One region of the Mesorhizobium sp. BHbdii genome, then DNA from elsewhere that is predicted to be linked to it. Evidence: predicted binding sites of a transcription regulator. Region 1 holds the regulator's gene; the other holds the start of a gene.
The links. Region 1 encodes PhoB, which activates phosphate uptake and scavenging genes when phosphate is short. Its sites were predicted from a motif close to TGTCATNNANCTGTCAT; they were not measured.
Positions count from the first base shown of each region.

Region 2: a site for PhoB is predicted at 1,935-1,951, ahead of ACWTU8_RS25750 (alkaline phosphatase D family protein). Genes of this name have one in related genera too.

Region 1 covers NZ_JBSPKX010000005.1:184,105-187,712, reverse strand. Annotated here, with positions in the region: gene pstB (phosphate ABC transporter ATP-binding protein PstB) at 1-448, shown strand, start outside; gene phoU (phosphate signaling complex protein PhoU) at 487-1,194, shown strand; gene phoB (phosphate regulon transcriptional regulator PhoB) at 1,211-1,900, shown strand; gene ACWTU8_RS24365 (ROK family protein) at 2,077-3,324, opposite strand; gene xylF (D-xylose ABC transporter substrate-binding protein) at 3,553-3,608, shown strand, end outside.
Region 2 covers NZ_JBSPKX010000005.1:453,220-456,827, reverse strand. Annotated here, with positions in the region: gene ACWTU8_RS25760 (TetR/AcrR family transcriptional regulator) at 1-329, opposite strand, end outside; gene ACWTU8_RS25755 (MFS transporter) at 412-1,695, shown strand; gene ACWTU8_RS25750 (alkaline phosphatase D family protein) at 2,024-3,598, shown strand.

The sequences.
Region 1 (3,608 bases):
CGTCGCCTACGGTCCGCGCATTCACGGCCTGGCCAGGAGCAAGTCCGAGTTGGACGGCATCGTTGAATCGAGCCTGAAGAAGGCCGGTCTGTTCAACGAGGTCAAGGATCGCCTGCTCGAGTCGGGCACCGGTCTCTCCGGCGGACAGCAGCAGCGCCTGTGCATCGCGCGCGCCATCGCCGTGTCGCCGGAAGTGATTCTGATGGACGAGCCCTGTTCGGCGCTGGATCCGATCGCCACCGCCCGCGTCGAGGAACTAATCGACGAACTGCGCCAGAACTACACGATCGTCATCGTCACCCACTCGATGCAGCAGGCAGCGCGCGTGTCGCAACGCACGGCGATGTTCCATCTCGGCTACCTGGTCGAGGAGGGCGCAACCGACAAGATGTTCACCAATCCCGACGACAAGCGCACCCAGGACTACATCACCGGCCGGTTCGGCTGAGCGGTCCGGCAGCGAATTTCGAACACGAGGACAGGATCATGGGTGAACACACCGTCGCATCTTTCGACGAGGAACTGGAGCACATCGACAGGCTGATCCGCGACATGGACGAGCTCGCCGCCGCGATGGTCGCAGCCTCGATCCGCGCGTTGCTTGCGTCAGACAATGCGATGGCGCAGCGTGTCGTCTCGGACGACGCGATCATGGATGCGCGGCAGCGCGAACTCGACGATAGCGCGATCACGCTGATCGCCAAGCGGCAGCCGATGGCGCAAGATCTGCGCGCCGTGGTCGGCGCAATCCGCATGGCCGGTGATCTCGAGCGCATCGGCGATTTGGCCAAAAACATAGCCAAGCGGGTCAGCGCAGTCGGGCAGAGCGCCACGCCGCGTAATCTGTCGCACGGTATCGACGCGATGGCGGATCTCGTTCTTGTGCAGCTCCGCGGGGTGGTTGAGCACTATGTGTCGCGCAATGCCGGCGCTTTGAAAGAACTGCGCGCCGACGACCAGAAGATCGACGTGAAATACACCGCGGTTTTCCGCGAACTCCTGACCTACATGATGGAGGATCCGCGCAACATCACCGCCTGCACGCATCTTCTGTTTTGCGCCAAGAATCTCGAACGCATCGGCGATCATGTCACCAACATAGCCGAAAACGCCTACTTTGTCGTGACCGGGGAGCAATTGCCGGCGGATCGCCCGAAGCTCGACGAAACGACGATGTCGGCGCCGGCGACATGACAGGAGTGACCGGCCGATGATCGCGCCGCGCATCATGGTGGTGGAGGATGAAGAGCCGCTGGGCGTCCTCCTCCGCTACAATCTGGAATCCGAAGGCTATCAGGTCGAGGTGGTGACGCGCGGCGACGAGGCCGAAATCCGGCTGCAGGAAAATGTGCCCGATCTTCTGGTGCTCGACTGGATGGTGCCGGCGGTTTCGGGCATCGAGCTTTGCCGGCGCCTTCGGGTGCGTCCCGAAACCGAGCGGCTGCCGATCATCATGCTGACCGCGCGCGGCGAGGAGAGCGACCGGGTGCGCGGCCTTTCCACCGGGGCCGACGACTATCTGGTCAAGCCGTTCTCGACACCGGAATTCATGGCCAGGGTCAAGGCGCTGCTGCGCCGCGCCAAGCCGGAAGTACTGTCCAGCGTGCTGAAGGTCGGCGACATCATGCTCGATCGCGAATCGCACAGGGTCTATCGCAAGAAGAGCGAGATCCGGCTCGGGCCGACCGAATTCCGGCTGCTCGAATTCATGATGCGGCACCCGGGTCGGGTCTTCTCGCGCAGCCAGTTGCTCGACAATGTCTGGGGCGAGACGATCTACATCGACGAGCGCACGGTGGACGTCCATGTCGGCCGGTTGCGCAAGGCGGTCAACAATGGTCGCATGCCCGATGTCATCCGCACCATCCGCGGCGCGGGCTATGCCATCAGGGAAGACTAGGGATGTGCTGATATTCAGGTGGTGCCGGGCCTGCGAACGCCGGCTTCCTGCGCTTCCGGTGCTCACGTACCCAAAAGTACGCTCCGCTCCGTTCTCGGAACCCACCATTCTCGACTCGGCCTGACCTGAATCTCAACACACCCCAAGTCGCGATCCGGGGATCCCTGCCTTCGAGTTCAAGCCACGTTCTTTCCGACCGAACCGGCTCGTGCCTGGATGCTCGGCCCGAAGATCTCCTGGTCGACGAAGCTCAGCGCCCGCATGGCGCAGCCTTCTCGGATCAGCGGCAGTTCGTTCGGCTCGGTGTCGAAGGAAATCGAACCCGAATGCTCGCCGCCGGCGGTCTGGGCGATGGCCTCGCGCAGGGCCGGCTCGATCAGGTCGAAGGCGGCAGCGCTGGGACCGACCATGGCGACCGGCGCCGGATCGATCAGCGCGAACAGGCTGCCGAGCCCGAAGCCGAGCGCCTCGCCGGCCTTGCGGTAGGCTTCGCGCTCCGGTCCGTCCGTCTCGCGCGCCCGGGCCGCCAGTGCCCGCATCTCGGCGTCGCTGACATCGGCGACCGGCTCGGCGTTCTCGCTCAATTGCCTTGCGTTGCGCCAGATAGCGTAATTGCCGGCATAAGCCTCGACGCAACCGCGCCGCCCGCAGCGGCAAAGCGCGCCGCCCGGCCGATGAATCATGTGGCCGAATTCGCCGCCTGAGGAATGGGTGCCGGTGAACAGCTCGCCCTTCAGCACCAGCCCCATACCGATGCCATGCGAGAGCAGGATGGCGATGAAATCGTCGCGGTAGCGATCCGGGTCGCGCCAGCGCAGCGCCACGGCCATCATGTTGCAGTCGTTCTCCATGATGGCCGGGATGCCGAACTCGCGTTCCAGAATGTCGGCGAAGGCGATGTTCGTCTGCGGCGTGATCGGCGACCACAACATGGCGCGCGCATGGGAATCGGTAATACCCTGGATCGCCAGCGCGATGCGGGCGACGTTTTGGACGTCGAGGTCGGGGTCTTCGAGCCGGCGCCGGACGATGGCGACACATTCATCGATCAGCTCGTCGCGCGACATGGTCAGCGTGTCCAGCCGGCGCTGTTTCTCGGCGACCACTTGTCCGGCATAGTCGATGACAGCGACCGAAAGGGAATTCAGCGACAACACGACGGCCAATACCGCAGCGGCTTCCGGATTGAGGCTGAGGCCAACCTGCGGCCGGCCACGTTTCAGCGAAACGGTCTCACTCGCCTTGCTCTCGGCCAGGATGCCTTCGTGGATCAGGTCGGAAGAGATCGCCGATATGGTCGAATGGCTGAGGCCGGTGGTTGCGGCGATCTCGGTCCGTGACGGCTGCCCTGCGCGGCGTACGGCCGAAATAACCATCGCCCGGTTGCGCCGGCGCAAATCGTCATGGCGGATCCCAACCGACATTGTTTAGCGTCCTCCCTATTGCCGCGGCCGCTCATGAATCGGAAGCCGTCAGGCCGACAAACACTGGCAGAAGCAGAAGGACCTGTCATTGTTTATTCCGAGGCTCGAAAAAAAGCCGGCAGACACCAAAATCCATCAGAATTCATGTTGACAGTGCTTCGGCGTTGGATCCTTTGTGCAGGCCTTCGGGCCAGTTGGTCGCGCCGTACGCGGCGCAGGAGGAATATCATGAAGAGATTCACAGCCGCCATTCTGGCGGGGATCGCCATGTCGCTGACGCTCGC
Region 2 (3,608 bases), 270 kb from region 1:
TCTGGCTTTTGCGTGCGCTTGCCGATGCGTGTCAGGAAGGCAGCGATCTGCGCGCGCGGATCGCCGGGATGGGCAGCCACCGCCTCGTCGAAGCGGGCCCAGAACTCGAGGTCGTATTGCCGGAGATAGGACGCGGCCAATTCGTCCTTGGAGGGAAAGCTGCGATAGAGGCTGGGTTTGGTGACGCCGGCACGCCGCACGATCTCGTCGACGCCGATCGCCCTGATGCCTTGCCGGTAGAACAGGTCGCGGGCAACGCGAAGGATTTTTTCGCCGGCGCGGGGCTGTGCCAATTCATCCGCTTTGATCCTTGGTTCAATGCTTTTCATCTAGGATGTGCCGTTGCCTGCTTGACAATGTTACCGATCGGTACGTATACCTCGGTGCAATTGCAACGTACCGGTCAGTAACATGATAGCTCAATCCCGTCCGTTTGGCCAGCGCTACGCTTTCGTCGTGGTCGCCGTCATTTTCCTCTGCCTCCTGATCGCGGCGGGCCTGCGGTCGGCGCCGGCCGTCATGATGCTGCCGCTGGAGGAGAGTTTCGGCTGGCGGCGCGATGTCGTTTCGCTCGCCGCGGCCATCGGCATCTTCCTCTACGGCCTGACCGGGCCGTTTGCCGCGGCACTGATGGAACGGATCGGACTGCGCCGTACGCTGCTGGCGTCGCTGGTGTTGATGTCGGGCTCGACGGCGCTCAGCCTGTTGATGACCGAGCCGTGGCACCTGCTTCTCACCTGGGGCGTATTCTCCGGCGTCGGTTCCGGCGCGGTCGCCACGGTGCTCGGCGCCACCATCGTCAATCGCTGGTTCAAGACCAATCGCGGCCTGGTGATGGGACTGATGTCGGCCTCCGCCGCCACCGGCCTGCTGGTGTTCCTGCCGCTGCTCGCGGCGCTCGCCCAGTCGGGCGGCTGGAAGCCTGTCGCCATCGCCATTGCGGTCGCCACCGCCTGCCTCGTGCCGCTGGTCTGGCTGCTGGTGCCTGAGCGTCCAGCCTCGATCGGCATGGTGCGTTACGGCGCTGAGGCCGACGACGTGCCGCCGGTTCCGCCGGCCTCGCAGGGCAATTTCCTCACGCACACACTCAGCACGCTGCGCCGTGCCGCCGGCACCCGCGTGTTCTGGTATCTGTTCGCCACCTTCTTCATCTGCGGCTTTACCACCAACGGACTGGTCGGCACGCACCTGATCGCGTTTTGCGGCGACATGGGTATCGGTCAGGTGCAAGCCGCCGGCCTGCTGTCGCTGATGGGCATTTTCGATCTGATCGGCACGACGCTGTCGGGTTGGCTCACCGACCGCTTCGACCCGCGCAAGCTGCTCGGCGTCTATTATGGCATCCGCGGCCTGTCGCTGATCTATCTGCCTTATTCCGGCTTCTCGTCGACCAGTCTTATCATCTTCGCCGTGCTCTACGGGTTGGACTGGATCGCCACCGTGCCGCCGACGCTCAGGCTGTCGAACGAGGCGTTCGGCGACCGCAGCGGGCCGATCGTCTTCGGCTGGATCGTCGCGGGCCATCAGGTGGGCGCTGCGGCTGCCGCCTTCTTCGGCGGCACTATGCGTGAATTGCAAGGCAATTACGAGCTTGCCTTCCTCATAGCCGGCATGACGGCGATAGCCGCAGCCTGCATCTCGCTGTTGATCAACACCAGCCGTCCAGCCTTCGAGCCGGAACCGCAGGCGGCTTGAGTTGTGACGGCTGAGCGCTAATCTCCCCCTTGGGGGGAGATGGCCGCGAAGCGGCCAGAGGGGTCGGTCCGACCAGGCTCGGCGCCTTATCGCAGACGCAGGTGGTCGGTGCTCCACGCGAGACGACCCCCCTCTGTCGCCTCTGGCGACCCTCTGTCGCCTCTGGCGACCCTCTGTCGCCTCTGGCGACATCTCCCTCTCAAGAGACCCTCAAGAGAGAGATTCGCCAGTCTGTTGGTTGTAACGAAACCTTCATCGTTTCGAGATGTACCTGAAACATTGAGGCTGGACCTTGGCGGCGACGTTCAACGCCATCCAGGAGACAGCCATGAACAAGATTTCGATGACCCGGCGAGCCTTCGTCACGTCCGTGAGCGCCGCCGGCCTCGTCGGCGTATCGGGCCTCGCGCTTCCCTATTATTCGCGCGCCAGTCAGCGGCCCGCCTTCACCCATGGCATCCAGTCGGGCGATGTCGACGCAACCAGCGGCGTGGTGTGGACTCGCACCGACCGCCCTTCGCGCGTGATGTTCGAAGTGTCGTCAACGGAAAATTTCGCCAACGCCGCCCGTCTTGCGCCGCTCGATACGTCGCCGGCCAGCGATTACACGATAAAGCGGCTGCTCACCGATCTCGCCTCCGACCAGGACATCTTCTACCGCATGATCGCGGCCGATCTCGCCGACATCAACGCCGTCTCCGAGCCGATCGTCGGCCGCTTCCGCACGGCGCCGGCCTCGAAGCGCGACATTCGCTTCGCCTGGTCGGGCGATACCGCCGGCCAGGGCTGGGGCATCGACGACACCGGCATGAAGACCTATGCCACGATCGGCAAGCATACGCCCGACTTCTTCCTGCATTCCGGCGACACCATCTATGCCGACGGCCCGATGAAGGACGAGGTCGATCTTTCCGGTGGCAGCAAGTGGAAGAACAACGTCCTAATCGACGAAAAGCGCAAGGTTGCCGAGACGCTGGACGAGTACCGGGGTCAGTGGAAATACAACATGATGGACAGGAACGTGTTGGGGCTCAACGCCATCTGCCCGACCTTTTACCAGTGGGACGACCACGAGGTGGTGAACAACTGGTCGGATTCGAAGGACCTGAGCGCCGACGACCGCTACTCGGAAAAAAACATCCATGTGCTGGCGGCACGCGCGGCACGCGCCTTCCACGAGATGACGACGATCCGCTACGAGCCGTCGGAACCGGGCCGCGTCTATCGCAAGATCGCCTACGGGCCGCTGCTCGACGTGTTCTTCCTCGACATGCGTTCCTATCGTGGCTCCAATGGTCCTGGCATGCAGGATACGGTGACGCCGCAATCGCGCATCCTCGGCGAACAGCAGATGAAATGGCTGAAGCGCGAACTGGCAAACTCCAACGCGACCTGGAAAATCATCGCCGCCGACATGCCGCTCGGTCTCGTCGTCTGGAACGACGCCACCAAGAAAGCCGGCGCCGAGGCCATCAGCAATGGCGACAATGGTCCGGCCAAAGGCCGCGAGTTGGAGATTGCCGACCTCCTTCGCTATATTAAGAATGCTGGCGTCACCAACACCGTCTGGCTTACAGCTGACGTGCACTACACGGCGGCGCACTACTACAATCCTGATAAGGCGCAGTTTCAGGACTTCAATCCGTTCTGGGAGTTCGTTTCGGGTCCGCTTCACGCCGGCACCTATGGACCCAATGATTTCGACATGACCTTCGGCCCGGAGCTGAAATTCATCAAGGCGCCAACCGCCGAGCAGGGACAGAACCTGCCACCCTCGGCCGGCCTGCAGTTCTTCGGCCTCGTCGATATCGATGGCGCCACTGAACAGATGACGGTGCGGCTGATGGATCGCGACGACAACGAGCTCTACAAGGTCACGCTCGATCCGGTGCAGTCGGCGTGAAGGCGTCGAA